3 regions of the Mixta calida genome follow, and region 1 is predicted to be linked to each of the others. Evidence: predicted binding sites of a transcription regulator. Region 1 holds the regulator's gene; each other region holds the start of a gene.

Region 1 (10,380 bases):
GAAAGAGGCGCCGGCGCTCTCTTCGCCGCCAAAGCCGAAGCTGCCATCGAACAGGCCGTCAACAAACCATTTAAAGCCTACCGGCACTTCCACCAGCTTGCGACCGATATCGTTGACCACGCGGTCGATCATGGCGCTGGAAACCAGCGTTTTGCCCACGGCGACCTCTTTGCCCCACTGCGGGCGGTGCTGGAACAGATAGTTGATCGCCACCGCCAGATAGTGGTTCGGATTCATCAGGCCAGCCGGCGTGACGATACCGTGACGGTCGTAGTCAGGATCGTTGCCGAACGCGAGATCGAACTTGTCGCGCAGCGCCAGCAGGCCCGCCATTGCGCATTCGGACGAGCAGTCCATGCGCACCGCGCCATCTTTATCTAAATGCATAAAGCGGAAAGTCTGATCGATCGCATCGTTAACGATGGTCAGATCGAGCTGGTAGTGTTCAGCGATGCGCTTCCAGTACGCCATGCCGGAGCCGCCAAGCGGATCGACGCCGATTTTCAGGCCTGCTTTTTTAATCGCGTCCATATCCACTACCTGCGCCAGTCCTTCAACGTACGGCTGGATCAGATCTTTTTCCTGGATATGACCGCTGGCCCACGCCTGATCGAGCGGCAGACGCTTCACCTCTTTCAGGTCGCCCTGAATCAGCTGGTTGGCGCGATCTTCCACCACTTTGGTGACATTGGTGTCGGCCGGGCCGCCGTTAGGCGGATTATATTTGATGCCGCCATCTTCCGGCGGGTTGTGGGACGGCGTAATCACAATGCCGTCAGCCTGCGCGCCGCCCGCTTTATTGTGCTCAAGAATCGCGTTGGAGATCGCCGGCGTCGGCGTATAGCCGTTATCCTGTTGCACAATCACATCAACGCCGTTGGCCGCCAGCACTTCAAGCACGGAGATAATGGCGGGCTCTGACAACGCATGCGTGTCTTTACCGACGTAGCAAGGCCCGGTAATGCCATTTTTCTTGCGTTCTTCCGCTATCGCCTGCGCAATGGCCAGAATATGCGTTTCATTGAAACTGCGACGCGCGGCGCTCCCGCGATGGCCTGAGGTGCCAAACTTCACCGCGTGTTCCGCATTTCCTTTTTCTGGCTGCAGAACGTAATACTGAGATGTTAATTGTGCAACGTTAATCAAATCGCTCTGCTGGGCTGGCTGCCCGGCACGGGGGTGATTGGCCATTGGCGCTTCTCCCTGACGCTTCAGTTAAATGGTGCCGCAAACCTTATCAGTCAGTTCCTGCGGGAACTGCATTGCCAGCATAATGTGTTCCACCATGCTGCATTTGCGACCTGTGTTAGTGTTGGTGATCACCCAGTACGGCGTGCCGGGCACATGCTTCGGCTTGGTATGGGTGCCATGCTGCAACAGTGTGTGTTCGTCGCCGGCAAAGTAAACGCGGGTGCGTCCCTGCAACGAAGCAGTGGCCTCCGCAAATGCGTTGGGATCAAGATTATAGAGTGTCGACAGAATCAGCATAAAACGGTTCACCGCCTTTTTCTGCTCGGCGTACTCATCAGAGAGTAGCAGCTCACGCACGGCGCGCACCCGATCCTGTGAACGGGGAGCCGGTTTGCTCGCTTCATTTTCCTGACTGACGCTGACAGCCATTGCCGGAGCCGGGGCGGCAGACGGGACAGCTGCCGCTGCCGGAGCACTCTGACCGGCGGTAAATTTCAACATACGCCGTAAAATATCCGAGGCGCTTTCACCGATATGCTGCGTGTGGCTGGCAATGTAGCGGTATAGCTCTTCGTCGACTTCAATCGTTTTCATCTTCATCCGTACGGTAATTGCTTGTGGCAGAACCCGGCGCGGCGAGCGGACGCTAAAAAAAGCGAAACAGTCTGCGTCGGCGTTCTAACATAAGGATTATAAAGTTAAATCCTGCGGGTCGGTAGCGACGTTGGCGCTTGCAGGCAAAAGTCAGAATATGCCGCAAAGCCCCCCGGCAAACAACCATTGACCGATCGGCAGGGATAGTGAAAACCATGATAACCTAAGCTTTCCTTTCAACTGTAAGAACTTTGCCATGAATTTGAATACTCGACTGCAAACTGAGCAGTCCGTCGCGGACGCCACCCCTGTACTGTTGATTCACGGCCTGTTCGGCAGCCTGGATAATCTGGGCGTGCTGGCGCGCGGCTTAAAGGCGGATCGGCCGTTGATTCAGGTTGATGTGCGCAATCACGGCCTGTCGCCGCGCAGCGAAGAGATGTCTTACCGCGCGATGGCGCAGGATATGCTGGAAACGCTCGATCGACACGACATTGATAAGGTGACGGTTATCGGTCATTCCATGGGCGGCAAAATCGCCATGACCATGACGGCGCTGGCGCCCGAACGCATCGAACAGCTGGTGCTGATCGATATCGCCCCGGTGGATTATCAGACCCGCCGTCACGACGCGATTTTCGCCGCAGTGAACGCGGTGACGGCGGCAGGCGTGACGCAGCGTAGCGCGGCGGCCGAAGTGATGCGCGAGGTCATTACAGAAGAAGGCGTCATCCAGTTCCTGCTGAAGTCGTTCTTTGAAGGCGAATGGCGCTTCAATGTTCCTGCCCTGTGGGCTAACTATTCGGCTATCTCCGGCTGGGAAACGGTGCCCTCCTGGTCAGGCCCGGCGCTATTTATCCGCGGGGGCTTTCTCCCTATCTGGATGATATTCATCGCAATGCGCTGCTGGCGCAGTTCCCGCAGGCGCGCGCGCATGTCATCGCCGGCGCCGGGCACTGGGTGCATGCGGAAAAGCCCGATGTAGTATTGCGCGCGGTGCGGCGTTTTTTAGCGCTGTAAAAGCAAAGCGTTAACAGGCCGACAATGATTGTTCTCAAACTTTTCGCAGGGTATGATGGCGCGCTAAAATTTTGCCGCTGCTAAAACGGCGGCAAACCGGCCCAAAACGTCACCATGCGCGGCGCAAACGCGCAGCCCATTCAGTATCACGATTCTATGGCAAAAGAACATACGGACCGGACCACGCTCGATCTGTTTGCAGATGAACGTCGCCCGGGACGCCCGAAAACCAGTCCGCTGTCGCGTGATGAGCAACTTCGTATCAACAAGCGCAACCAGTTGAAACGTGACAAAGTACGCGGATTGCGGCGCGTTGAACTGAAGATGAACAGCGAAGCGGTGGAAGCGCTTAACGCGATGGCCGCCGAGCGCGGCGTAAGCCGAAGCGAGCTGATTGAAGAGATGATCCTCGCCCAGTTAAAGGCGCTTTAAACGGCTGGAAGAAGCGCACTCAGGAACAAATGCAGCGGCTTTACGAGTTCCGCCTCCATTCGGTCTCTGCTATTATTGCCGTAATCTGCATACCACGGGCAGTTACCATATATTTAAGTTTCAAGAGGTTATTAAACTCATGGCAATCGTAGGCATTTTCTTTGGCAGCGATACCGGCAATACAGAAAACATTGCGAAGATGATCCAGAAACAACTCGGTAGCGATGTTGCCGAAGTGCATGATATTGCCAAGAGCAGTAAAGAAGACCTGGAAGCGTTTGATATCCTGCTGTTAGGCATTCCAACCTGGTATTACGGCGAAGCGCAGTGTGACTGGGATGATTTCTTCCCGACGCTGGAAGAGATCGACTTCAACGGTAAGCTGGTGGCGCTGTTTGGCTGCGGCGACCAGGAAGATTACGCTGAATATTTCTGCGATGCGATGGGCACCATTCGTGACATCATCGAGCCGAACGGCGCGGTGATTGTTGGCCACTGGCCGACCGAAGGCTACCACTTCGAAGCCTCTAAAGGCCTGGCCGACGACAAGCACTTCCTTGGCCTGGCGATCGATGAAGACCGTCAGCCTGAGCTGACCAACGAACGCGTCGAGAAGTGGGTGAAGCAGATTTATGAAGAACTGCATCTGCAGGAAATTCTGGAAGCCTGATTTTACGGCTTATTGTGTGCTGTATCACATTGCGTAACAGGTTTTTCCTATAGGAATGATAGGTACGGGTTTGAAAATTTTACCAGTGAGTCGGTAGAATACCCGTATCGGTCACACGCTTTTCTGCCGTCGTGCTGTAAAGCGGCAGGATTAAGCGAAATGTAAACGCAGCATTAATGAGCATGAACAACGCCGGACGTAGCGATCTTTTCATACTTCCACTTGCGACTTCACGCATCCCCTTACGGTTTTCATTTCGAAGCATCAGTTCTATAATGAGACGCTATTAACTTAGCGTCGACCGATGTTCATGGCTGTTCAGCCACATTGTGACTAGCAAAGTAACAGGACAATATCCGCATGACTGACAATAACACCGCATTAAAGAAGGCCGGCCTGAAGGTTACGCTTCCGCGACTAAAAATCCTGGAAGTGCTTCAGGAACCTGAGTGCCATCACGTCAGTGCGGAAGATTTGTACAAGCGCCTGATTGATATGGGTGAAGAAATTGGGCTGGCGACGGTATATCGCGTGCTGAACCAGTTTGATGATGCCGGTATCGTCACGCGTCATAATTTTGAAGGCGGCAAGTCCGTTTTCGAACTGACTCAGCAGCATCACCACGATCATCTGATCTGCCTGGACTGCGGCAAAGTCATTGAGTTTAGCGATGAATCCATTGAAGCCCGCCAGCGTGAAATCGCCACGCGTCACGGCATCAAACTGACCAACCACAGCCTCTATCTGTATGGTCATTGCGCGCTGGGCGACTGTCGCGAAGACGACTCTTTACACGATAAATAATCAATTGTGCTATGCAGTAATGAAAAACCGGCGCCGACGCGCCGGTTTTTTTTATGGCTGGGATGGTGCTTTGGCCCACAAGCCGTTTACCACAACGCAGGCTTAAAGCGCTTCGCTGCGGCTGACGCGCTGCCCATCCGGGCTGACGCTGCGCACCTCTACCCTCCTGCCCGCTTCAATTCGGGTTTATTGTCTTCATCATAGCGCAGCCAGCTTTGTCCGCCGTCCAGCGAGTAGTCGATAGCCAGGCCCGGCAATGCGATATTCGCTTCCAGAAAACCGTTATGAATGCGCGCGCCCGGCACCGGCAGACGCCAGGCGATGCCCGCTCTGTCCAGCTTCGCCAGTTCGCGTTGTCCTAACAGGTTGGCGAAACGCTGCCAGTCGCGGTTGAGCGCGGCGCGATCGACCCGCTGCGTTACGCCGCCGACATATTCCCGTCCCGGCTGATATTCCTGCTCCCATTCGGCACGATGCCATGCGCGTTCGGCGACGGCGAACAGGCGTGGGAAAATCATATATTCCATCTGCTCATCGGTGCGTACGGTTTCGCTCCACAGCTGAGCCGACAGGCCCCAGGCGCCGGGCCAGGGCTTGTCAGAGCGGGCGCTGAAAGGTTTACCGTCGCGATCGACAGAGGTCTCCGCATTCTGCGGCAGGTTATTTGGCGCAAAGCTGAACATTTTACGTTCATCGCTAAAACGGGTGCCCCAGTAATAACCGCGCTCTTGCGGGTTCACTTCATACGGAAAGTCCATATAGACATAGTCGGGACTGGAGATAATCACATCATAGCCCTTGTTCGCCCAGTCATTAGCGCTGTCGAACCCGCCCCAGTAGAGCGTATCCCAGAAGTTTACCGCGACCTGCGGCGTGGCGAACGCTGCGGCATTGTCCGCATGTTTCAAGCCATCCTGCCAGGCCTGCATACGTTGAATGCCGTGTGACCGCAGCTGGCGGCTGACGGCCAGCGCAAAGTCGCTGGGCAGATGATCCAAATCTTTCATTTTTCCTGCGGCGATCATCGTCTGGCAGACGGATGATTTTTCCCACGGGCGGTTCTCTTTGCTTTGATCGATAACGCCGGTGCCCGGCTTCGGCTGTTTTATGTCGCTGTAGCCCGCGCCAAATCGAATGTTTTTCGCCTCGTCGCCGCCAAAGTGCCAGGTTGTTAACGGCTGTCCCGCCGCCTGGTGCATCGCCTGCACTTCAGCGATCACTTTATCGACAAATCGCAGGCTGGACGGCATACAGGGATTGAGATAGCTGGTGCGATCGTATAGCTGTACGGAGGTGGTATTAGAGCTGTCCGATGGATCAAGCAGACGATATTCGTTCGCCTGTTGCTCCTTTCCTTGCCGCATCAGTCTCTGATAGCGCGCTTCCATAGCGATAACCGCCGCACGTGCGTGCGCGGGCATATCGAACTCCGGGATGACCTCAATATGTCGCGCCCGGGCGTATTTAATGATATCGATATAATCGCTTCGGCTCAGGAAGCCGCTGCCGTTATTATTGCTGAAAGGGCCGGACCCCAGCTGCGGCAACAGGCAGCGCTGCTCGCTGAGATCGTGACAGCGACGCGCGCCGATTTCCGTCAATTCAGGCAGACCGGGGATTTCAATGCGCCAGCCCTCATCATCGCTGAGATGGAAATGGAATTTATTCAGTTTCCAGGCGGCCATCTGATCCAGCAGACGCACGATCGCCTGTTTGCTGTGAAAGTTGCGCGCCACGTCCAGAAAAGCGCCACGATAAGCAAAGCGTGGCGCGTCCCAGGCATCAAGCGTGGCGACAACCGGCTTGCCTCCGGCTGGCAGAAGAGAGATTACCGACATCAAACCGTAAAACAGCCCTGCCCGATCATAGCCGGTAACCGCGATTTCCTGCGGCGTAATGCGCAGACGATACGCCCCGCTTACCGCCCCGGCATTGGCGAACTGGGCAGCGTCGATACGCGTCGTCAGCGGCACGCCCCGCTTGCTGGCGTTGACGTTCATCAAGGCGAAGCGGTTGCGCACTGCCGCCGCCTGATCCGCAGGCAGCGCAGCAAGATCAAACGCGATCCCGCCGCTGAGGTCGAGATCGGCCTGATGAACCGTCAGGCTTAACGGCGTCGGCGTGATTTGCCCGCGCAGCGCGGCGGCGGGGAGCCGATGAATATCGCCATTTTTAACAAAGCGGCTGGCAGGCTGCATTAACAGGTTTTTATCGTCAGCGATGCGCTTCCAGTGGGGGCCGACTGGCGCAACGAACTGCGTCAGATCTTCGGTATCGGTACTGGCGATAATGCGCGGCTCAGCATTATCCGCCGTCACGTACCAGCGCGGCATGACGTCGGTAATAAACAGCTGCCAGTACTCATTGATAAGCGGAATATCCACCGATTCGCCCGCCGCCAGTCCGGTGAATTTCTCCGTCGGCTCCAGCTTCACCAGATCGCCCACCAAATGGGTCAGCTTAAACTTGTCGCTTTCCACTTTCAGCGTCGCATGGACATGGCTCATATAAATAGCCCAGCTGCGGCTTTTCAGCGCAGGGCCATTATTGGTCAGCGTGATCGTCGCCCGATTACAGGCGGCCCAGTCCGCCCCCAGCGCAGCGCAGTCGACGCCATGCTGGTTAGCCAGATTATCCGTGACCTGATAACGCACGTCGAACTGGCTTATCTGATCCACAACCCGCTGCGCCTGCATGCCGGACGAGCTGCATCCCGCCAGTGCGGCGATGATTAATGCTGACAACGTGAGACATTTCATTTTTTCCCCTTATGCTTCCCTGTCGCGTGGGCTTCCGAACAGCCTCAGGCGATTACCGATACAGCCGTTTGTTAAGGCGGCGTCTACCGCCCGCTCTGTTTAAAAAGGGTGAAGGGCGCGATAATCATAAACTTCACATCTTTTTCATCCTGGAAAATATTGCCGAACCCGCCGCCATAGCTGGCGATATCGCTGTGATTGTCGTAACGCGTGAAGTGCAGCTTAAACAGGGTGTCCTTTGCCCTGCCCTGCTGGATGGTGTAGAGCAGATCAAGATTCCAGGCGGATTCACGCAGCCGTTGGCCTTGATCCCATTGCGGACTGGTGCTGGGTTTCGCATCCCATCCCCAGGCATACGATGTGCCAATCGCCCAACCGGGCAGATTCCAACCCGCCAGGTCGTACGTGACGCCAGCAAACAGCGCTTTTTCACCGTTGGCGTTCCAGTCCGAACGCGCATCCCACCAGATATCAAGCCGCCCGTTAGAACTGGCCCAGGAAGGCGTCATCCGTTGCAGAAAAAAGCCCTGATTGCCTTCCGCCTTCACCCAGGTTCCTTCCAGGCGTAAATCAAAAGGCCCCAGACATACCCAAACGTCAGCGCCTGTAGCCAGGCCAGGCCGTCATAAACATCATTGCTGTTTGCCGCACCGCCGCTTTCGTGATCTTTTGCGCCATAAAACTGGTAGCTGGTGCGTAGAGCGCGATCGCCCAGCGGCATGCTCCAGGAGGCTTTGGCAAAGTACTGGTCCATATAATCCGCCGCCTGCCCCCATGACGCTTCCAGGATCAGTTGGTTTTTAAAATCGTAGCGGGCGCCGATCGCCTGCATCCAGGGGATGCCGGTTTTTCCATCGGCTTTACGAAACGTATAGAAATTACGATACCAGGGCGCTTTATAGCGATCGGTCCACATCCAGGAGATGTCCAGCCTCCCCGCATCGGTAAAATCGCTGCTTGCGCCGGCTTCTATCGCGCGATAGGTGCCAGGCAGAAAACTCCAGTGCGGCGCGAACAGCGTCTGTCCCTGCGGCTGAATATAGCCAGCCCGCAGCCAGTAATCATCAGCCTTCATTTTCAGCGCGGCTTTATACAGGCTGGCGCCGCTACGATCGCCTCCCCACTCTTCTTCCCAGCGATGTTTTGCCCGGCTGAAGCCAATTTCATTCGGCGTTGCCGGGCCGCTATTGCTCATTTCAATCGCGCCAAACAGCGCGAGATCCAGTCCAATAATATCGGCAGCGTAACCCGAATTAAAATCAAGGCTGCCGTTAACGGTGGCGTGATGTAAATTGGGCTGATATTGACCGTAATGTTCGCTCTCTTTATTCATCTCTTTACGGTCACGCTGTCGCTGCCAGTAATATACAGCGCCGTTTAATGAAGCATCATCGATAAAACCGCTGGCGTGAATCGAAGGCGTAATAATAAAGCTGGCAAGCGCGGTAAGCATGGATAGCGCCCAGCATAGCCCCTTACGCCCGCCTGTTAAGGTGCGCATAGGTTATTCCTCTTTGACGGAAAAATCGAAAACAATAAAAAAAGCGGGTAATCAAAGCGTACCCTGACAAATTCAAGGATATTTTTCGCAACGCGAATTATCAACAGGAACGAGTGACTGAGTTATTAAATTATGACCCGGAACACATAAAAAAGATAAATAATGGCGGGATAAACAGACAAAGACTCATCGCAATATAAATATGAGCTTCCTATTTATTTTATTAACCAGTAATAAAATAGTTATTACGTTAATTAAAATCTAAAGGATATTCAATTAACGCTTTTGCGGCATATAAAAATAATTAAATGCAGGACAAAACGCCTGTCCTGCAGGAATGAATTATCTGGCGTATACCGGCAGCAGATCGACGTAGCTGAGCAGCGACACCACAATGTTCAGCGCGGCGAACAGCAGCACCAGTACAAGGGGAAACAGGCCGCCTTTCAGTTTCCAGCCCTGCGCTTCAGGGAAACGCTGTCTGGCGCGGTACGCCAGCAGCGCCGGGGTAATCACCGCCCAGATGGTGGCTGCCAGCCCGGCATAGCCGATCGCCAACAGAAAACCGTTCGGCCAGATCAGCGCGGCGACAAGCGGCACGACAAAGGTGACCAGCGTGGTTTTCAGCCTGCCTGTCGCGCCGTTATTAAATTTCAGCAGATCGGCAAGATAGTCAAACAGCCCCAGCGTGACGCCAAGAAACGAGCTGGCGACAGCAAAGGTGGAGAAGATGGTCAGCAGCGCGCTAAGCGAGGCGTTTTGCAGCAGGCCGCCCAGCGCTTCCACCAGCGCATCGATATTACCGCCGCGCTGGGCAATGGCGATAAAATCTGCGCGCGGAATATTCCCCATGGTGCCGATAATCCATACCAGATAGATCGCCAGCGCGGCGACGGTACCCAGCAACAGGCAGCACGCCACCTTTTTGCCATCGCGCTGGTAATAGCCGATGAGGCCGGAAATATTACCGTGATAGCCAAACGAGGCAAGGCAAAAAGGCACCACCATCCAGAGATAGCGCAGATAGCGCGCCTCCTCGCCGCCGCTGGGGAACAGCAGCGCAGGCTTTACATGCCCCAACAGGCCGCCGAACAGCAGGAAGAAAGTGATTACCTTCGCGCCGAGAAAAATCAGCGTGACGCGACTGACGACGGCAGTGCCCAACCAGACAAACAGCGCCACCAGCAGCGTAAAGCCCAGCCCGGCGATTCGGGCCGACACCGGCATGCCCAGCGAGGCGAAGGTATGCTGCAAAATAGCGCCGCTTGCGGAGATATAGGCGTAGGTCAGAATGCCCAGCACGAAGGCGATTGAAGCGCCGTTAATCAGATTCCAGCGCCGCCCCAGCAGATCGCGCGTCAGGGTGTCGAAACCTGCGCCGGTGGGATAATGCAGGCTGGCTTCCAGAA
Region 2 (10,380 bases), 950 kb from region 1:
CAGCGCTTTCAGCACCGCGAACTCGCCGCTGGTCAGCGGCATCGGCTCATCTTCGCGGAACATTTCGCGGGTGCCGAGATTCAGTTTAAATTTACCAAAGGCGATCACCGCCTCTTCCTGCGATGGCGCGCCCGGCAGCTCGTTAGCCTGACGACGCAGCACGGCGCGGATGCGCGCCAGCAGCTCGCGTGGGTTGAACGGCTTTGGAATATAGTCGTCCGCGCCGATCTCCAGACCGACGATGCGATCGACCTCTTCGCCTTTCGCCGTTACCATAATGATCGGCATCGGATTGCTCTGACTACGCAGGCGGCGGCAGATAGAAAGGCCATCTTCCCCTGGCAACATCAGATCAAGCACCATCAGGTGAAAGGATTCGCGGGTTAACAGGCGATCCATTTGCTCGGCGTTAGCCACGCTGCGCACCTGAAAACCCTGCTCGGTCAGATAACGTTCCAGCAGCGCGCGCAGGCGCATGTCATCATCGACGACCAGAATTTTGTAGTTCTCTTGCATTTCGATACTCCCAAAGGCGCTATTGCCCGAGCTGGTATTGTTAAAAAAGAAGCGTAACTGTGACAGCCATTATTGGTTTATATTCTAGCCGAAATTGTTACAAAGCATATTAAACAGCAGCTTATCGCGCGTTTAATTCACTTTTACGCTATCGAATTATCCGCAACGCTGCGATCCGTCTTTTCTGAAATCGTGCCGGAAACTCTACTTTCTACTGGCTCGAATCGCCTGTCGAAGATATTTACTTAAAGAAACAGTAAGTTAGCATGACGGCTACAACATCTCTGTCGGGATGCGCTTTAGCCTGTCTGTTTTCATCGTCAGATTAGCGCGCCCTGAGTCCAACTATTAGCAGAAAATCTGGCGTTTATTTATTTTCCGTTACGCTAAGCCAGGAAGAGTCGCAGAGAATAAACTGTCGATCCAGCAATAACTTAACTCATCGCGAAAGGTTAAAAAACAACGCTTTTCAGGCTCCGACGGCAAACCTATATTCATCCCGGCACGCTTTCTTCTCTTTATTAATTAGCCGGGAATCATCATGAACAAAATAATGCTCATCTGCTCACTGGCCTTATTCATCAGCGGTTATGTGATGGCCAATGAACCCGCCAGCGGCGAAGCGGCGGGCGCCCAGGCGATCACCACAACCACCAGCATCATTCCACATTAAACAACGCCTTTTCGCTAAGGCGGTATAACGATATCTGTGTCTGTCAAAACCCTTATTGCTGTCGTCTTTCGCCACCGGAGAATAAGCACGGCCCTGGCTTTATTTAAAAAGTCATTATTCTCCGCTTCTTTTTTCCTGCGCCGCCGTTAAGATTCGCCCTCGCTATCCTGACGATATTCAATGGCGTTCACAAACCAGATTTTCTCACCTTCCGGCGTGAGGACGCTTACCTCGTCGTCCACTTCCTTTTTAATCAGCGCGCGCGCCATCGGCGAATCGACAGAGATATAGTCTTTCGCATCGCCGTAAATCTCATCCGGCCCGACGATACGGAAGCGTTTAACGTCGCCCTGCTCGTTTTCCACCTCGACCCAGGCGCCGAAAAAGACCTTGCCCTCCTGCTGCGGAGAGTAATCGACAATTTTCAGCTCCGCCAGGCACTTGCGCAGGTAGCGCACCCGCCGGTCGATCTGACGCAGCAGACGCTTGTTGTAAGTGTAATCCGCGTTTTCCGAGCGGTCGCCCAGGCTGGCCGCCCAGGAGACGATTTTGGTGATCTCCGGGCGCTTCTCTTTCCACAGATAATCGTGTTCCGCTTTAAGCTTATTGTACCCTTCACGGGTGATCAGTTGAGTTTTCACACGGCAATCCTGTCTGCTTAACCTACGGTGGGGCGGTCGCCGCCGCCTCTTTGCGCTCATGGTACAACAACAGTCCCGGCAGAGGTAAACCGCGCTCGGAATATGGCTTAAAGCGCGCCGCATCGCTGGCAATTTCAGCCGTCAATCCGTATAACTGTCCCCTGTTTCTCACACTGTGCTAGCAAGATAGTTGAACCGATGATGAATGATTCGCTGAGCCGCATTATTGCGGGTGAACTTCAGGCGCGCGCTGAACAAGTTGACGCCGCGATCCGCCTGTTGGATGAAGGGAATACCGTGCCGTTTATCGCACGTTATCGTAAGGAAGTAACCGGCGGGCTTGATGATACCCAGCTGCGACAGCTGGAAACCCGTCTCGGTTATCTGCGCGAGCTGGAGGATCGTCGCCAGGCGATTCTGAAATCCGTTGCCGACCAGGGCAAACTCAGTGATGAACTCGCCGCCGCAATTAATGGCACTCTGAGTAAAACCGAACTCGAAGATCTCTACCTGCCCTATAAGCCGAAGCGCCGCACGCGCGGTCAGATCGCCATCGAGGCGGGTCTGGAGCCGCTGGCCGATTCGCTGTGGCAGGATCCTTCCCAGGAGCCGGAGCAGCTGGCCGCCCGCTTTGTCGACGCAGAGAAAGGCGTGGCTGACGTCAAAGCGGCGCTGGACGGCGCGCGCTACATCCTGATGGAGCGTTTTGCTGAAGACGCCGCTCTGCTGGCGAAAGTGCGCGACTACCTGTGGAAGAACGCGCATCTGGTTTCCCGCGTGGTAGAAGGCAAAGAAGAGGAAGGCGCCAAGTTCCGCGATTACTTCGACCATCACGAAGCACTTTCAACCGTGCCTTCGCACCGCGCGCTGGCGATGTTCCGCGGTCGCAACGAAGGCGTGCTGCAGCTGGCGCTCAACCCCGATCCGCAGTTTGACGAGCCGCCGCGCGAAAGCTACGGCGAACAGCTCATCGCCGAGCATCTGAACCTGCGGCTGAACAACGCGCCGGCGGACAGCTGGCGTAAAGCGGTTGTCAGCTGGACCTGGCGCATCAAGGTGCTGCTGCATCTGGAAACCGAGCTGATGGGCAGCGTGCGCGAGCGCGCGGAAGAAGAAGCGATCAATGTCTTCGCCCGCAACCTGCACGATCTGCTGATGGCGGCGCCGGCCGGCATGCGCGCCACTATGGGCCTCGATCCGGGCCTGCGCACCGGGGTGAAAGTGGCGGTGGTGGACGCGACCGGCAAACTGGTCGCTACCGATACCGTCTATCCGCATACCGGCCAGGCGGCGAAAGCGGCTGCGGCGGTCGCGGCCCTCTGCATTCGTCATCAGGTGGAACTGGTCGCGATCGGCAACGGCACCGCTTCGCGCGAAACGGAACGTTTCTTCCTCGACGTTCAGAAGCAGTTCCCGCAAATCACCGCGCAGAAAGTGGTGGTCAGCGAAGCGGGCGCGTCGGTCTACTCCGCTTCCGAACTGGCAGCGCAGGAGTTTCCCGATCTGGATGTGTCGCTGCGCGGCGCGGTCTCTATCGCTCGCCGCTTACAAGATCCGCTGGCGGAGCTGGTGAAGATCGATCCCAAATCGATCGGCGTCGGCCAGTATCAGCACGACGTCAGCCAGAGCATGCTGGCGAAAAAGCTGGATGCGGTGGTGGAAGACTGCGTGAACGCCGTGGGCGTCGATCTCAATACCGCCTCCGTGGCGCTGCTGACGCGCGTCGCCGGACTGACGCGTATGATGGCGCAGAATATCGTCAACTGGCGCGATGAAAATGGCCGGTTCCAGAACCGTCAGCAGCTGCTGAAGGTAAGCCGCCTCGGTCCGAAAGCTTTCGAGCAGTGCGCCGGCTTCCTGCGCATCAACCATGGCGACAACCCGCTGGACGCCTCAACCGTTCACCCGGAAGCTTATCCGGTGGTGGAGCGCATTCTGGAGGCGACCCGCCAGTCGCTGCGCGATCTGATGGGCAACCCAGCGAGCTGCGCAACCTCAAAGCGGTGGACTTCACCACCGAGCGTTTCGGCGTGCCGACGGTGAGCGATATCCTGAAAGAGCTGGAGAAGCCGGGTCGCGATCCGCGTCCTGAATTCAAAACCGCGCAGTTTGCGGAAGGCGTGGAAACCATGAACGACCTGCTGCCGGGCATGGTGCTGGAAGGGGCGGTCACTAACGTCACTAACTTCGGCGCCTTTGTCGATATCGGCGTACATCAGGATGGCCTGGTGCATATCTCCTCGCTCTCCGATAAGTTCGTCGAAGATCCGCACACGGTGGTCAAAGCGGGCGATATCGTCAAGGTGAAGGTGCTGGACGTTGACCTGCAACGTAAGCGCATCGCGTTAACCATGCGTCTGGACGAGCAGCCGGGCGAAAGCGCCTCGCGCGCCGCGCCGCGCGCGCAGGGCCGTGAGAATGGCCGTCCGGCCGCGAAGCCGCGTCAGCGCGCTGCCGCCTCCACGCCGGGCAACAGCGCCATGGGCGACGCGCTGGCGGCCGCCTTCGGCAAGAAACGCTAAAACGTCAGGCGGCATCCTGCCGCCTTCGGCAAGCCATGTAAAAACGTAAGGGCGACGTTCTGTCGTCCTTGCTATTTTTTGCTCTACGTCAACACTAACGAGAATTATTATCATTAATATGGTGCCGTTTTGTCATTGTCGCGCAACGCGACAGTCCATGAGGTACCAGCCATGTCATTGCTTGCCCGTCAGCACTATCAAATTCTCGGCTTCTCGCCCGCAGTCAGCCCCGCCTGGCGCCAGAAACTGCTCTCCCTGGGCCTGCTGCCCGGCGCCTGTTTCGAAGTGGTGCGCATTGCGCCGTTAGGCGATCCGCTGCAAATTCAGGCGGGCCGCGTTAGCCTGATGCTGCGTAAAAAGGATTTGGCGCTGCTGCAACTACAGCCGGTTGCAGGCAAGGAGGCGGCATGAAAAACGTTACTGTCGGTCTGTTAGGCAATCCCAACGCCGGAAAAACCACCCTGTTCAACCAGCTCACCGGCGCACGCCAGCGCGTCGGCAACTGGGCTGGCGTGACCGTGGAGCGTAAAGAGGGCTTCTTCACTGCGGGCAGCACCCGCGTCAACCTTATCGACCTGCCCGGCACCTATTCGCTGACCACCATTTCCCAGCAGGCGTCTATCGACGAGCAGATCGCCTGCCATTTTGTGCTGAGCCAACAGGCGGACCTGCTGATCAACGTGGTGGACGCCTGCAATCTTGAACGCAATCTCTACCTCACCCTTCAGCTGCGCGAACTGGGCGTGCCCTGCATCGTGGCGCTGAACATGCTGGACATGGCGGAAAACCAACGCATCAGCATCGATATTCCGGCGCTGTCGCAGCGCCTCGGCTGTCCGGTGGTGCCGGTCGTCTCCACGCGCGGCAGCGGCCTCGATCGTCTGAAACAGCTGATCGATAAAGGCGTGGAGGCCGGGTCGCCGCTGAAAGTGGACTATCCGCCTGCGCTGGACGCCGCCGCCGACCAACTGGCCGCCGCCATGCCGGTGAGCGAAAGCCGCCAGCGCCGACGCTGGCTGGCGCTACAGCTGCTGGAAGGCGACGTCTACAGCCGTCAGCAGGTAGGGGAGCTGGCGTTGCAGCGGCTGGCGGCGTTGAATAGCGAGCTGACGCTCGATCCCGCCGTGGCGATCGCCGCCGCGCGTTATCAGCAGCTTTCCGCGCTGTGCGTCGCCGTCAGCAACCAACATCTCGCCGCGCCACATCAGCTGTCGCAGCAGCTCGACCGCATTGTGCTGAACCGCTGGCTCGGCATTCCCATCTTTTTGCTGATGATGTACCTGATGTTTCTGCTGGCGATCAATATCGGCGGCGCGCTGCAACCGCTGTTCGACGTCGGTTCGGCGGCGCTGTTTATTCACGGCACCCAGTGGCTTGGCTATACGCTGCATTTCCCCACCTGGCTGACGCTGTTCCTGGCGCAGGGGATCGGCGGCGGCATCAATACGGTACTGCCGCTGGTGCCGCAGATCGGCCTGATGTATCTGTTCCTCTCCTTTATGGAGGATTCCGGTTATATGGCGCGCGCCGCCTTTGTGGTCGACCGGCTGATGCAGTCGCTCGGTCTGCCGGGGAAATCTTTTGTGCCGCTGATTGTCGGCTTCGGCTGCAACGTGCCGTCGGTGATGGGCGCGCGGACGCTGGATGCGACGCGCGAGCGGCTGATTACTATCATGATGGCGCCCTTTATGTCCTGCGGCGCCCGGCTGGCTATTTTTGCGGTGTTTTCCGCCGCCTTCTTCGGTGCGCATGGGGCGCTGGTGGTCTTCAGTCTCTATCTGACCGGCATCGTCATGGCGATCTTAACTGGCCTGCTGTTGAAGCATACGCTGCTGCGCGGCGAGGCGTCGCCGTTTGTTATGGAGCTGCCGAGCTGGCATGTGCCGCACCTGAAAAGCCTGCTGCTTCAGGCCTGGCAACGTCTGCGCGGCTTTGTGCTGCGCGCGGGGAAAGTGATTGTCATCGCCAGCGTATTGATTGGCGGCCTGAACAGCTTTTCGTTTAACGGCCAGCCGGTCAACACCATCAACGATTCGGCGCTGGCCAGCGTCAGCCGGGGATTAACGCCGCTGCTGACGCCGATCGGCATTCATTCCGACAACTGGCAGGCGACGGTCGGCCTGATCACCGGCGCGATGGCGAAAGAAGTGGTGGTCGGCACGCTGAACACGCTCTATACCGCCGAAGCGCTGCATGAGGAGCCGTTCGATGCCGCCAGCTGGAGCCTGAAGGCGGAGCTGGGAGACGCGGTGACGGAAACCTGGCAGGGCCTGAAAGATACGCTGAGCCTGAGCGTGCTGGCCAACCCGATTGAAGCCAGCAAGGGCGACGGCGAAATGGCTGGCGGCGCGATGGGGCAGATGCACCGCCAGTTCGGCAGCGACGCCGCCGCCTTCAGCTATCTGCTGTTCGTGCTGCTCTATGTGCCGTGCGTATCGGTAATGGGCGCCATCGCCCGCGAAAGCAGCCGTCGCTGGATGGGCTTTTCTATTTTCTGGGGCCTGAACGTCGCGTATTCGCTCGCTACGCTGTTCTGGCAGTTCTCGCGTATCGGCGAACAGCCGCTGGCCAGCGGCCTGACCATCCTGCTGGTGCTGCTGTTTAACGGCGCGCTGCTGCTGGCGCTGCGTCGTGTTCGCCTGCCCCCGCAGCGCATACCCATCAGGGTGCTGCCGGTAGAGCGCTACGAGGCGCCGTTAAAAAGCAGCAATTGTCACTAGCCGGGAGCAACAGTTGCGAATTCAGCCCAGCGGTCTACAGTAAAAACTAACGCCTCCCCCAACCTGAAGCTGTGGCCCGCTGGGTAATCATGGATATTATCAATAACTTAATCGATAAGATCTACCAGGACGCTTTCCCGATGGGCGCGCGGGAGCGTCTGCTTTCGCACATTCGCGCCGCCCGCGATGCGATAAAAAAACCGCGCAAGCCACACTGGGATGAAAAAGATGTGGTGCTGATCACCTACGCCGATCAGTTCCGCGAGCCGGAGGCGCCGACGCTCGCCACCTTTTCACGTTTTTATCAACAGCATCTGCAATCGACGTTCAATCTGGTGCATCTGCTGCCGTTTTATCCCTGGTCCTCCGACGACGGCTTTTCCGTTATCGATTACCATCAGGTGAACCCGATCTGCGGCGAATGGCGCAACGTCGCCGAGCTGCATACCCATACGCGCCTGATGTTCGATTTCGTCTGCAACCATATTTCCGCCCACAGCCCCTGGTTTAAGCACTGGCTGGCCTGCGATCCGGGCTGGGACGATTTTTTTATCAGCATGGCGCCCGGCACCGATTTAAGCGGCGTGACCCGCCCGCGCACCTCGCCGCTGCTCACCCCTTTTCTGCGCGCCAATGGCGAAACCCACTATATCTGGACCACTTTCAGCGCCGATCAGATCGATCTGAACTTCGCCAGCCCTGAAGTACTGATCCGCATGGTTGACGTGCTGCTGGAGTATCTGAAAAAGGGCGCTGACTATGTGCGCCTCGACGCCGTAGGTTATATGTGGAAAACGCCCGGCACCCGCTGCATTCACCTGGAGAACACGCATCTGCTGGTGAAGCTGTTTCGCGCCATTGCAGACGCCGTCGCGCCCGGCACGGTCATCATCACCGAAACCAACGTGCCGCATCAGGACAACATCAGCTACTTCGGCAACGGTCAGGATGAGGCGCAGATGGTCTATCAGTTTTCCCTGCCGCCGTTGGTGCTGCACGCCATCCATAACGGCTCGGCACGCGCGCTGCGTCAGTGGGCCGCCGGGCTCGATCTCAGCAGCGGCAACACCACCTTCTTTAACTTCCTCGCCTCCCACGACGGCATCGGGCTGAACCCGGCGCGCGGCATCCTGCCGGAGGTGGAAATCGTTTCGCTGGTGCGCGACCTGGCGCTGGAGGGCGCGCTGGTCTCCTATAAAAACAACCCGGACGGCACCACCAGCCCATATGAAATCAACGTCACCTATATGGATGCGCTGAATAAGCAGGACGATGATGACGACACGCGCATCCGGCGTTTTATGCTGGCGCACGCCATACTGCTGGCCTTTCCCGGCGTGCCCGCCATCTATATCCAGAGCATTCTTGGCTCGCGCAACGATGTCGAAGGGGTCAGAGTGGCGGGTCACAACCGCGCCATCAACCGTGAGAAATATGCGCTGTCGTTTATTGAGAAAGCGTTATCGGGCGCGGACTATCTGCGTCAGCAGATCTTTAACCGTCTCAGCGCGCTGATCCAACTGCGCACGCGTCAGGCGGCGTTCCATCCCGATAATCCCATGGAAATCCTCGATAGCGACAATACGCTGCTGATGATGCGGCGCCATACGCCGGATGGCGAAAATAATCTGCTGTGCGTGTTTAATCTGAGCGAAAAAAGCGTCAGCGCCGTTTTGCCGGAGGGGAAAAAATATCGGGATATTATCGAGCAGAAGATCATCGATGGCGCGCAGCCGGTTACGCTGCCGCCGTGGCACTACCTGTGGTTGAAAGGGTAGCAGGCGCAGCCATCGCGCCTGTGCCTGCTAAACCCTTATTTATACACGTCTGCGGTCGCGCTGAAACGGCCGTGCTCGCGGCCAGCGATGACGACGTAATACTGGCCGCCTTTTTCATCCGCCATTTTTGACAGTTCGCGTTTGGCGTCCATCGGCGAAGTGGTTTCCGCCGTGGTGTTTACGGTGCCAATTTTTTGCAGATTCATCTTCTGCACTTCTTCTTTGGTGATCTCTTTCGCTGCCAGTACGGAGAAAGAGAGGCCGCCCAGCAGGCAGGTAACAGCAACAGTTTTGATCATATTCATAGTACACCTTCGTCTTATAGTTGACCGATTTTCCCAATGGCCGCCGAATGAATACAATGAGATAGGGAATAAAGCGCCCTGCTCCCTGGGTGACTTATACAAAGTCATAGTCAGCGGCCTTGCTCAGGTTCAAGTATTAACGCCAGGTGATATTTTGCCAGTTAAAGCGATAAACTTTCTTAATCTGAAAGAGTGAAGCGGACGACCGCGGCGCAAAATTCCTGCGGATGGGAGATAAAAGGCGCATGCGCCGCTTTCTCCATCACCAGCGAAGCGCTTTGCGGCCAGCGCTCATCCAGCAGCGCCGCCGTTTTACGCGGCACCAGCCCGTCGAGGTAGCCATAGAGGCGCAGCAGCGGCACCGCCAGCGCGTCCATCTCATCGCGCAGATCGACGCAGCGCAGGATCTCCAGACCGCCCGCCAGCACCTCGACCGGTGGAATCGGCTGCGACAGCACCACCTCTTTCAGCGCGCGCGCATCCTGTCGGGCGCTCTGGGTACCGAGCGTTTGCAACGCCAGAAAGCGTTCCACGGTGCGCTGATAATCCTCGCTTAGCTGCTGCTGAAAACTCGCCAGCGTATCGGGCTTGATCCCCGGCCACTGTGCGTCCACTGCGGTAAAGCGCGGCGAAGAGGCGACGGTAATCAGACGCGACACCCGCTGCGGATAGCGCAGCGTCAGTCGGCTGGCCACCAGGCCGCCCAGCGACCAGCCCAGCAGCGTCGCCTTTTCCGGCAGACGGGGCAGCAGCGCCTCCACCATCTCATCCAGCGTCAGGGCGCCGAACCCCTGGCTGCGGCCAAAGCCGGGCAGGTCGACCAGGTGCAGACGAAACTGCGCGCTGAGCGGCTCGACGATGCAACGCCACACCTCAGCATTCAGTCCCCATCCGTGAAGCAGCACAAGATCGCTATCGCCGGTGCCGGTGGTGTGCCAGTAAAGCTGGGTCATCAGTTATGGTCTCATCATCGCTAAATCAGGGAGGTCGCTATGCTACCAATGCAGGGAGGCTGTTGGCTATGCCAGTCGCCGCTGAAACTCACGTCACAAGGGCTTTGCAGCTACTGCCTGCGCGCCCTGCCGCCGCTGCCGCTTTGCTGTCCGCGCTGCGGGCTGCCCGCCAGCAATTCCCGCGTCGCCTGCGGGCGTTGCCTGCGCCGTCCGCCGCCGTGGCAACATCTGGTGGCGGTCACTGATTACCGTCCGCCGCTAAGCCAGCTGAT
Region 3 (10,380 bases), 620 kb from region 1:
TTCACGGTCAGCCACATAATCTGGTGCGCCATCCCGATATGCCGAAGGCCGCCTTCGCCGATATGTGGGCGACGCTGAAGCAGGGGCTGCCCTGGACCGGATTGGTGAAAAACCGCCGTAAGAACGGCGACCACTACTGGGTGCGCGCCAACGTAGTGCCGGTGATCCGCAACGGCGAGATTGCCGGCTATATGTCGGTGCGCATCAAGCCGGAGCCGCAGGAAATCGCCGCGGCAGAGACGCTTTATCAGCAGATGCGCGAAGGCAAGCTGCGCGGCTGGCGGCTGAATAAAGGGCTGCTGGTGCGCAGCGGCCTGCTCAGCCCGCTGTCGTGGCTGAAAACGCTGCCGCTGCGCTGGCGTATTCGCAGCGGCGTCGGCTTCTGCTGGTTAGGCGTCGCGCTCAGCGCGCTGGCGGTCGGCTTACAGGGCGGAGCGCTGGCGGCGTTTACTGGCCTTTCGCTGATGATGGCGCTACTGACGACCGGCTGGCTGGAGTGGCAGATCGCCCGGCCGATGGAGAAAGTGTGCCGCCAGGCGCTGGACGTGGCGAGCGGCGCTTCGCAGAAGGTCGACCATCTTGACCGCGCCGACGAAGTGGGCATGACGCTGCGCGCCGTCGGGCAGCTTGGGTTGATGTTCCGCTGGCTGGTCAATGACGTGCGCGATCAGGTGATGAGCGTCCATCAGGCAAGCGACGAGCTGGCGCAGGGCAACGAGAAGATCGCCAGTCATACCGAGCAGACGGCGGCCAGCGTGCAGCAGACGGCGGCCACCATGAATCAGATGACTACCACGGTCAACAGCAACGCGGAAAGCACCGGCCAGGCGAATACCTGGTCAATTACCGCCAGCAACGCGGCGGTGCACGGCGGCGAAGTGATGCAGAATGTGGTCGGCACTATGGATGAGATCGCCGCCAGTTCAAAACAGATCGCTTCTATTACCGGTCTGATCGACAGCATCGCCTTCCAGACGAATATCCTGGCGCTGAACGCGGCGGTGGAAGCGGCGCGCGCGGGCGAGCAGGGCAAAGGCTTCGCGGTGGTGGCGGGCGAGGTGCGCAATCTGGCGAAACGCAGCGCCAGCGCCGCCAGCGAGATCCGCCATCTGATCGAAGCGAGCGTGCTGAAAGTGGAGTCCGGCGCTGGTCAGGTGCATCAGGCGGGGCAAACCATCGCCGATATCGTGGAAAAGGTGCAGAACGTCACCGATCTGTTGCAGCAGATCAGTACCGCCACCCGCGAACAGGGCACTGGCCTGAGCGAAGTTGGCAAGGCGGTGGAGGAGCTGGATCGCATTACCCACCACAATGCTTCGCTGGTGGAGGAGGGCGCGCAGGCGTCGGCGCGCATGAAGGATCAGGCGCGTCTGCTGGTCGACGCGGTGAATGTGTTCCGCTAACGCGTCGCGTCAGAGAAAGGCGCGGTGATACACCGCCGTGCTCCAGTAACGGCTGCTGGCGTGTTTTTCCGCCAGCCAGCCCTGACGACGCAGTTCGCGCGCAATCAGCTTATTCGTAATGCCGTGTCCGGCCAGCAGCACAGCGCCGCGCTCGCTGAGCGCGATCAGCTGGCTGGCGGCCTGCGCCGCGCGACGGCGGGCGTGACGGAACGACTCTACCGAGCCGCCGTAGCCGCAGAACCAGAGCAGGCGCAGCAGCGACAGCCAGAGGCCGGGCGGTAGCGCAGGCGTTTTAACCGGCAGCAGCGCCACGTCGCGAAAGCTTCCTTTGCTTTATGAGTCGGTAAATCCTGCCGGGGCCAGATTCAATACTTTATGACTGCATGCACAACCGTCATGCCCAGCGCATTGCTACGTTTAGTGACGCGAAGAGTGCCGCCATCAAAGTAATCGCCCGCCGGTTCGCACACTTTTATGCGTCTTTTCAGGTCCGGATCGTCAACGTAAGCGCCAGAACAGTCGTTACGGCTGCGTGCAGAATACTCACTGGTGGCAGTATAAGTACTCGTTGTACCAGGAAGCAGCCAGACAACGGTGCTGAGCAGGATATAGCTAAAGATGGCAACAATCAGAACTGACCCCGCATAGAGCTTAATATTGCTCATAATGCCGTGGATACGCTTATCCTTATCCCGTTTTTTAATGCAAAAAGAAAGGCACAAACCGAGGATGAGTCCCGCGACAAGCAGCATATGCAGCGTTTTTCGGGCAAGGAAAGTACTTTGGTTGATTGTGTTATGCCACGCAAAGAAAGCAAATATGCAGCCAAGCCCACCTGTGGTTGCTAATAGTAAACGGGGGTACGAAAGGGTATTCATTTGTCACTCTCTCCATGAGCCAGCATCAGGTTCAGGGGACTGAAGTCTGGGATTAACCCCACCACAGAGATATTTCTTTCAGCACCTGAAGACGCTTGTGTTAAGCATGCACTTAACAAATTCGCCTTAAACCCAAATCCGAAGGAATAGGTAAGGGCGGTCTTATTCTGCTGAAATACTTTCTCACTGACAACTGACAAGACTCCGCTTCTGACGCAGAGCAGACTGGTTTCGTTCTCCCGCTACAGGCTCAGCAGGCCTTGAAAGAGGCTCAGAGGCGAAACCAGCTACAGGGCGGCGTGACTTTTCTGTGGCGTCTGCGATGGATGATCCAATACCTGAAAGGTTCAGGAGCGGATGAAGAGAGAGAGCTTTCCAGGTCGAGCGTTCTTTTATAGAAAAAGGCAGTTACTTTAATGGGGAGAAACCGCAATTAGCGGAAAGCGGACCCGGCTGCCCAAAATCAGGAGGTATACTCGATAAAATAGTAGTGATTACGGACGATTCAACGGCGTATTTTTTAATTCTCTGTTTCTGCGCTATTCATCCGGGGCTTTATCACAATGAAATCCTCAATAACTAACGGGCATTTCTGATTTTCCGGGCAAGACGTCATTTCCGTTCTGCCCGCTCTCCACAGAAGTTTTACAAAACTTTTCCTGTCATCAAACTGTCATCGCGCCGATTCAGGCTGACGGCGATAAGTTTTATTAACAAGGAAAAGAACGTGATGAAACCGACTTTGCTTAGCCTCCTGCTACTGTGCAGCACCGCCTCCGCCGCCGACTTCGATCGCATTTCCGCGATTGTCGACGCCACCACGCCCGCCAGCGATAGTCAGGCCTTTACGCAGCTGGAGGCGCGCAGCTTACAGGCGCTGCGTCAGACGCTACAGGGATCGCAGCCGCAGCTCACGCGCGATGCGCTGGAAAAGGCGAAGCAGGGCGCGCCGCAGGCGGATAAAGCCTGGTTGAAAGCGAGCGGTTATGACTTTGCGGTGAAACAGCAGCAGCAGGCGGATATCGCCCTGCTTGAATCCTTTAATACGCTGCCGGCGGCGGTTAAAGCGCAAAGCATGGCGACCGTTACACGCATTAACCGCGACGCGACCCGCGGCGAACGCCAGCAGGCGCTGGCCGATGCGGAAGGTATCGGCTATCTCTATTTTCTCGCCGATGCGCTGGGGCCGAAGCTGGGCCAGGCGTTTTTAACCGCTTACGATAAGGGCGAGCTGGCGAAGGCCGCCGCACTAATTAAAGCCAGCGAAATCAGCACCTCCGCCGCAAAGGATTATTTTCACTATCCGCGTCCCTTCCTGCAGCCGGGCAATCAGATCCATCAGGTGCCGGACGACGTGGTGGTAAAAGACGGCAAGCCTTACGGCGCCAGCGGCGGCGCCTTCCCCAGCGGGCATACCAATACCGGCTACACCGATGCGCTGCTGCTGGCGGAGATGCTGCCGGAGCGTTTCGTGCCGCTAATCGATCGCGGCGCGCGCTACGGCTATTCGCGCGTGGTGCTGGGCGTGCATTATCCGCTGGACGTGATCGGATCGCGCATGATTGCCGAGCGCAACGTGGCGCACGATATGAACGATCCCGCCTGGCGCAAGCTGTTTGACGAGGCGAAAGGCGAGCTGCGCAGCGCTCTGGCGCGCGAGTGCGGCGGCAGTATAGCGCAGTGCGCGCAAAGCCCGACGCAGGACGATCCTTACCGCGATCCGGCGATGAAGGACTTTTATCGCTTTACCATGACTTACCAGCTGCCGCGGCAGGCGGCGGCGAAGGCCCCGTTTAACGTGCCGAAAGGAGCGGAGGTGCTGCTGGAGCCGGTGCTGCCGCAGCTGAGCGTCGCGCAGCGGCGAGCGCTGATGGCGAAAAGCGCGCTGGCGGACGGCTATCCGCTTTCTGGCGGCGACGGGGAACAGAACTTCTGGCAGCGCCTGAATCTGCATGAGGCGGTGACCGCGGCGCGCTGAACGGTGCCGAAGAGGGTATTTATCAACGAAAACGGGCCGACATCGCGTCGGCCCGTGCTTATCAGGCGCGCTGCGCCTGTCGCCAGCGCCAGATGTCGATCAGCAGGAAGCAGACCAGGCTGATGCCCATTAGCGGCAGGCTAACGGCCAGCGCCACCGTTACTACCGACAACAGAAAGCGCAGGCTGAGGCTCATGCCTCGCCAGGCCTGAATCAGCGTCTCCGCCGGATGGTGGCGCGGCTGAGCGGGACGGCGCAGCCACCAAAGGCGATAGCCCAGCGCGATTAGCACGCAGAGCGCCAGGCCGAAAAAGGCCAGCACCAGCTGGTTCGCCAGGCCGAAAAGAATGCCCATATGCGCATCCACGCCCCAGCGCGTCAGCTTCGCCAGCAGGCCGAACTGCGCGAATTCCACCTTATCCGTCACCTGAAAGGTGTGCGGGTTGACCGCTACGCTGTCGACCTGCGTCGGCCAGCGGCGATCGATTTCGCTGACGATCCACGCCCGGTCCGCCTGGGCGGCGGGTCGGATCTCCAGCTTCGCGGCATCGATGCCGCTGGCGCGCGCGGCGGCCAGCACGCTATCGAACTGGCTTGGGCTGAGCGGCGCGTCGGGCGCATGATGCATCATATGACCGTGATGCTCCGCATGTTCATCCATCATCATCGGCGGCATCGCGCCGTCGAGCTGCGTGTTGACCGCGGGCGTCAGCCAGCCGAAATGGCTGCGCATGGCGTTGATGTTGTCGCCCGCCCAGCGCGACCAGGTCAGGCCGGTGGCGGAGAAAAACAGCAGGCCGATCAGCAGCGCCACGCCCAGCGTGCCGTGCAGCGCGCGCAGCCTTAACAGACGCCCCGTGCGCGATGCGCTGTTGCGTCCGGCGCGCTTCGGCGCGCGCTGCGTCGCCCAGAGCAGCACGCCGCCCAGTGCGGCCACCCACAGCCAGCTGGCGGCCAGCTCGCTGTAGTTGCGTCCGATATCGCCCAACAGCAGGCTGCGATGGAGGTAATCGATAGTGGTGCGCAGCGGCAGAATGCCGCTGGTGCCGTAGACCGTCAGGTCGCCGCGGATTTGCAACGTAATCGGGTCGACGAATACCGCGCGGCTTTCCGACGGCGCGCTGTTGGCGAAACGAAACATCACCCGCGTGGTATCGGTTGCCGTCGGCGCGGGGCGCACGGCGGCGATAGCGGCATCTTCGCCAACATAATGCAGCGCGGCGTCGACCTGCGCGGAGAGCGGCTGCGCCGGGCCGGACGCATCGGTAGTCAGCTGCTGCGCATAGAGAGAGTGCTCCAGCTGCGGCGTCAGTACATAGAGCACGCCGGTCAGCGCGGCGACAAAGATAAAGGGGCCGATAAACAGGCCGACAGAGAAATGCAGACGACGCATCAGCTGTAAGAATGCCTGCCTGCTTTGCGCTTTTTCAGCGTGTGCCGATGCCGTCGGCACGATTTTTTCCGACATGATGGTTCCTTTGCCCGCGTGCGGGCGATAAAAAATGGGCTGGGTTAAACGACAGAGAAGGCGTTAACCGGCGGCCCGCGCGGACGGAACCAGAGAGGCGTCCAGCTGGCGACAAAAGGCTGTAGCTGGAGAGGCGCGGCAGGGATCGCTGCCTGCAACAGCGTCCAGAGTTCAGGCAGGCGAACGGAATCAATCGACAGATGGATCAGCAATACGCAGTAGCCGCAGGCGCTATCGTCCATCATCGACATCGGGTGATGTTTTGGCAGTGATGAAGCGGCGTGCTGCGTTTTGGCGGAAGAGGGCGGCGTCGGCTGCGCATCGTGTTGCGTTAGCGCGCTATCCTCATGTGGCATCATCCCGGAAGCGTCGTGCATCATCATCTCGCCGTGCATCATCATCATGCCGGAGGCGTGGTGCATCATTGCTTTTCCATAGCCACGCTGCGCCATCAGCGATTTGGAAATCACCGGTGCGATAAACAGTAGCAGCATAGCCAGTAACGCCAGCCAGGCGGGCAGGCGGCTGCGGGCTACGGCAAAATGGATCAGCGACACGAATCACCCTGTTAAAAAATGACGACATAATTGTACGCGAAGCGCAGGGAGAGAAATAATTTTTTTACAGAAGGGAAAGCAGACAGGGTGTTCGGGCTGTTTCGCTGAGGTGGGCCTGAGGCGCGCGATGCGCCCGTTCCGACGGCGCGTAGCGGCGGGCGTTATCGTCGTCGCCCGCCGTGAAAGGTTCCGCGCGCTTACTGGCAGACGTCGACCCATTCGGCATCGGTTAACGCCGCCATCTGTTCCGGCGAGATGCGCACCGCGCTGTGAGTCGCGCCCGCCGCTGGCAGCACTTCGCTGAAGCGCTTCAGAGAGATATCGCAATAAACCGGCAGGGGATGCTCCAGGCCAAACGGACAGACGCCGCCGGGCGGATGGCCGGTCCAGTTCAGCACCTCGTCGGTGGTCAGCATGCGGGCTTTAGCGCCCAGCGTCTCTTTTAATTTGCGATTGTCCAGCCGCAGGTCGCCGCCGGTAACGATCAGAATGACCCTATCTTTGACCTTCAGCGACAGGGTTTTAGCGATTTGTCCCGGAACGACGCCATGCGCTTTGGCGGCAAGATCGACGGTCGCCGTACTCTGATTCAGTTCGATAATGGCGATTTCAGGGGCGCGCTCGGCAAAAAACTGCCGTACAGACTCCAGGCTCATGCTGCTCTCCACAAGAAACGAAGGTGATAAAGCTGCCATAACCGGCGGAATCTGTAAATGTTATGCGGCGGTGAGGCGCCGCCGCTGGAGAGAAATTAAACAGGCTTGAGGGTGCAGTCGCCGCAGCGGTCAATCGCAGGCAGTCGATAGCGCTGACAGCAACTGCGACGCTGCATGGCGCCGTCGCGCGGGATAACGGTGCGGTAAAGTGGGTTGTCGCTGCCGTCCAGCAGATGACGTGAGAAGAACAGCGCGTGTTCCAGCGTCAGCAGCGTCGCTTCATCCACCCAGCTTTTCATTTCGCCAAGGAACCAGTGCATCAGGTAACCGTTATTGTTCCAGATTAATTTGGCGTTGATGTCGCCATGCTGCTCGATGCCTTCCACCGCCGGAATAAGGTGGCGCTGGATCATGCGGTCGATACGCTGGTGCGCATTCAGGTAACGCGCCTCTTCATCTTCGTGCGCGTCGATCCAGAATTTATCCGGGCGGCCGCTTTCATGAAATTGCAGATGGAAATGGCGCAGCGAACAGTCCAGCGCGCGCGTTTCCATCACCAGCGCCAGCATCATCGGCGGTACGATCAGGCCAAAATACCACTGCGCCCACAGCGATTGCAGCGGCTTTGCTTCACGCGTCATCTCAGGATAGTTACGGTAGATCTCATCAGCGTAGCGCGCCAGCAGCGGCGTAAAGTGCGCGCTTTGCGACCACGCCGGCTGCGTTAACGTATCGGCAGGCGCCGCTGCGTCAGGACTGGTAAAGCGCAGGAAGTCCAGGAACCAGGCGCGATACTCGCTGAACAGGCTGTGCAGCGCAGTAGTGAGCGACGTATCGCTCTGCATAAAGATGACCGGAGAGGAACCGTATTCATAAGCCTGACGCGTAACAATAGCCATAGGGCTTCCTGTGTGAACGACTGCTGAATGGTGATAAGAAAACAAATGATAATCGTTCTTGATTGTATCCAGGAAGAAAAAGGGTGGCAAGCGGCAGAGCAAAGGTTGAACAAGGTCGGCACGGAAAATCAAATAACCCTGCGCAGACTCAGGATTAGCTAACTTTTTATTGACGGGCGAGTCACAAAAAAGAGGCGTATTCAGAAAGAATTAATAAAAAAATCGCGCCGGTTAGCCAGCGCGGCTGCATTAATCTGCTCGGTTATCGCTAAGGCGTTACGGTAAAACAGTAAGCCCGAACAAATTTGAATTAAGTATCATTATTAATAGCGGCTGAATATTTATATTGTGAATCGCCTTTTCATCATTGCATTAAATCGGCCGGCTGCGTTAATCGATTTGTTTCGCAAAGTTCTTCCCAGGAAAGAATGGTATTTCTGCCCCGGTTCTTGGCCACATATAATGCCCGGTCGGCATTAGCGATCGCCTGTTCCGCATCTTCTTCAAATATTGGCGCAATACCCGCGCTGATGGTGACGTGCGTAGAAACCCGATCGTTAAAACGGTGGGGAATTTCCAGGTCCAGCACATGCTGACGGATACGTTCGGCCAGCCGCATAGCGATAGCAGCGTTAACGTTGGTCATTAATACCAGAAATTCCTCGCCGCCGTAGCGCGTCACCACGTCGCGCGAACGCACCGCATCTCTTATCGCCGCTGAGACCCGCGCCAGCGCCTGATCGCCCATGGCGTGACCGTAGTTATCGTTATAGGCTTTGAAATTATCAATATCCAACAGCATGACGAAATGGCTGCCGGCATGGTTCTCAAGGATATTTTCCAGCCGGTTTTTCAGGCCGCGCCGGTTGTAAAGGCCGGTCAGCGGATCGAGCATGCTGAGATCGCTGAAGGTCTGCTTCTCCTCATACAGCTGGAACAGCAGCCGACGCGTAAAGTGATCGCTGCGGCGCTGCATCAGGCTTTGCAAGGTGAAGCCGAGCAGCGGCAGCGCAATGGTGAACAGCAGGGTAAGCGAATGCTGGCCGCGATCCAGCACCAGCACCATCAGCGAAGGCGGAATGATATGCAGGCTGAACGCCAGCAAATGTTCATTCAGTGAGATGGCGCTGATAAAGAAGATGGTCATCAGGCTGATTAAAAGAAAACTGCCGTCGAAATAAAAGATCAGTGCATTTTTATGCAATATCAGCCAGGCCCATAATATGCCCATAATTAAAGCCGTAACGGATAATATCGGTTTCCTTGTTACAGGCTTAAGCAAGACGACGGCCAGCAGAAATAAACTCAGCGTAACAATAAGCGTTGCCGGCAACGAGAATGTCAAATTCTCACCTTTATTTATCGGTAACATAAAAAAAAGTGATGTCGCCATGTTGAGAAAAAGAAAAAGCATCAACGAAAGGCGATATTTGCTGTGAAGCAATTCTTCATAGGTCTGTAATTTCATTGTTATCACTCGGGACGGCCCTGAAAAATCAAAGCGCCATTGCCACAGTAAAAGAAGTTACTCTGGAAATGATTTTGAGCTGTTATTATATGCTTATGGGAATAAGAATAATCCTGGCAATCTACCACTTTATAACTGGTCTGTCATCCTTGTGTACAAAGATTCAACACAAGAGAGGTGCAAAATGATAAAAATTATCATATGCTATTGGTAATCATTATCATTTGGTGCGACGGATATGCTGATGGCGATTATGGCGGCCTGCGGGCTGTGGGGCGTAAGCTGGGCAATGGGGAAACGGCTGCAAAGCGCATGGGGCGTGATTCTGCCAGGCGCGCTGATGCCGGTGGTGGCATCCATTCATCTCACTTTTAACGAATGGCGCTGGCTGTTAGTCGCCGCGCTGCTGTTAACGCTGGTCATGCTGATCCATCATCGGCTGCGTCGCTATATCTTGCTGCCTTCCTGCATTGCGCTGGCGAGCGTGCTGGCGGCGGTTTCTGTGAACGCTGGCGGCCTGTAAGGAAACAGGGGCTGAAAAAACGCGTATGACGGCGACGGCAACAAGGAAACAGGGCGTCCTGCGAAAATCATCGTCACGCAAGCTGGCGCGGTTGATGAATGCATGGGTCCAGTGAAACGAGCCAAAGCCGTAAAGCGGAAGCAGCGTAATGCGAACAGCGCGGTTAGCGCAGGGAGAAAGAGAGAAAGAGAGAAAGAGAGAAAACAGGATAATGCGGAAGAACTACCGAGGGCGACAATATTGGTGCGAAGAGAGGGACTTGAACCCTCACGTCCGTTAAGACACTAACACCTGAAGCTAGCGCGTCTACCAATTCCGCCACCTTCGCATAACATTGTCTTCATATCACCGCATGGTGCGAAGAGAGGGACTTGAACCCTCACGTCCGTTAAGACACTAACACCTGAAGCTAGCGCGTCTACCAATTCCGCCACCTTCGCGCAGATGCTGTGCGATATGAATTTTCGTGGTCTTTGGTGCGAAGAGAGGGACTTGAACCCTCACGTCCGTTAAGACACTAACACCTGAAGCTAGCGCGTCTACCAATTCC

The links. Region 1 encodes Fur, which represses iron uptake genes when iron is present. Its sites were predicted from a motif close to ATAATAATGAGAACNACTATCAA; they were not measured.
Region 2: a site for Fur is predicted at 4,444-4,466, ahead of feoA (ferrous iron transporter A). Genes of this name have one in related genera too.
Region 3: a site for Fur is predicted at 7,885-7,907, ahead of fhuF (siderophore-iron reductase FhuF). Genes of this name have one in related genera too.

Annotation. Positions count from the first base shown of each region.
Region 1 covers NZ_CP026378.1:1,356,173-1,366,552, reverse strand. Annotated here, with positions in the region: gene pgm (phosphoglucomutase (alpha-D-glucose-1,6-bisphosphate-dependent)) at 1-1,191, opposite strand, end outside; gene seqA (replication initiation negative regulator SeqA) at 1,216-1,785, opposite strand; partial or broken gene ybfF (esterase) at 2,042-2,805, shown strand; gene ybfE (LexA regulated protein) at 2,962-3,237, shown strand; gene fldA (flavodoxin FldA) at 3,377-3,907, shown strand; gene fur (ferric iron uptake transcriptional regulator) at 4,268-4,711, shown strand; partial or broken gene C2E16_RS06415 (beta-N-acetylhexosaminidase) at 4,814-7,470, opposite strand; partial or broken gene chiP (chitoporin ChiP) at 7,554-8,971, opposite strand; gene mtr (tryptophan permease) at 9,314-10,380, opposite strand, start outside.
Region 2 covers NZ_CP026378.1:404,020-414,399, reverse strand. Annotated here, with positions in the region: gene ompR (osmolarity response regulator transcription factor OmpR) at 1-516, opposite strand, end outside; gene C2E16_RS21050 (hypothetical protein) at 1,058-1,189, shown strand; gene greB (transcription elongation factor GreB) at 1,336-1,830, opposite strand; partial or broken gene C2E16_RS01810 (Tex family protein) at 2,029-4,352, shown strand; gene feoA (ferrous iron transporter A) at 4,524-4,763, shown strand; gene feoB (Fe(2+) transporter permease subunit FeoB) at 4,760-7,072, shown strand; gene C2E16_RS01795 (alpha-amylase family glycosyl hydrolase) at 7,162-8,850, shown strand; gene C2E16_RS01790 (YdgH/BhsA/McbA-like domain containing protein) at 8,886-9,155, opposite strand; gene bioH (pimeloyl-ACP methyl ester esterase BioH) at 9,335-10,108, opposite strand; gene gntX (DNA utilization protein GntX) at 10,148-10,380, shown strand, end outside.
Region 3 covers NZ_CP026378.1:736,702-747,081, forward strand. Annotated here, with positions in the region: gene C2E16_RS03485 (methyl-accepting chemotaxis protein) at 1-1,403, shown strand, start outside; partial or broken gene C2E16_RS03490 (histidine phosphatase family protein) at 1,413-1,691, opposite strand; gene C2E16_RS03495 (hypothetical protein) at 1,769-2,281, opposite strand; gene C2E16_RS03500 (acid phosphatase) at 3,012-4,259, shown strand; gene C2E16_RS03505 (PepSY-associated TM helix domain-containing protein) at 4,321-5,727, opposite strand; gene C2E16_RS03510 (DUF2946 domain-containing protein) at 5,772-6,284, opposite strand; gene C2E16_RS03515 (YbaK/EbsC family protein) at 6,482-6,940, opposite strand; gene fhuF (siderophore-iron reductase FhuF) at 7,036-7,839, opposite strand; gene C2E16_RS03525 (GGDEF domain-containing protein) at 8,204-9,307, opposite strand; gene C2E16_RS03530 (DUF1435 family protein) at 9,546-9,830, shown strand; tRNA gene C2E16_RS03535 (tRNA-Leu) at 10,072-10,158, opposite strand; tRNA gene C2E16_RS03540 (tRNA-Leu) at 10,184-10,270, opposite strand; tRNA gene C2E16_RS03545 (tRNA-Leu) at 10,305-10,380, opposite strand, start outside.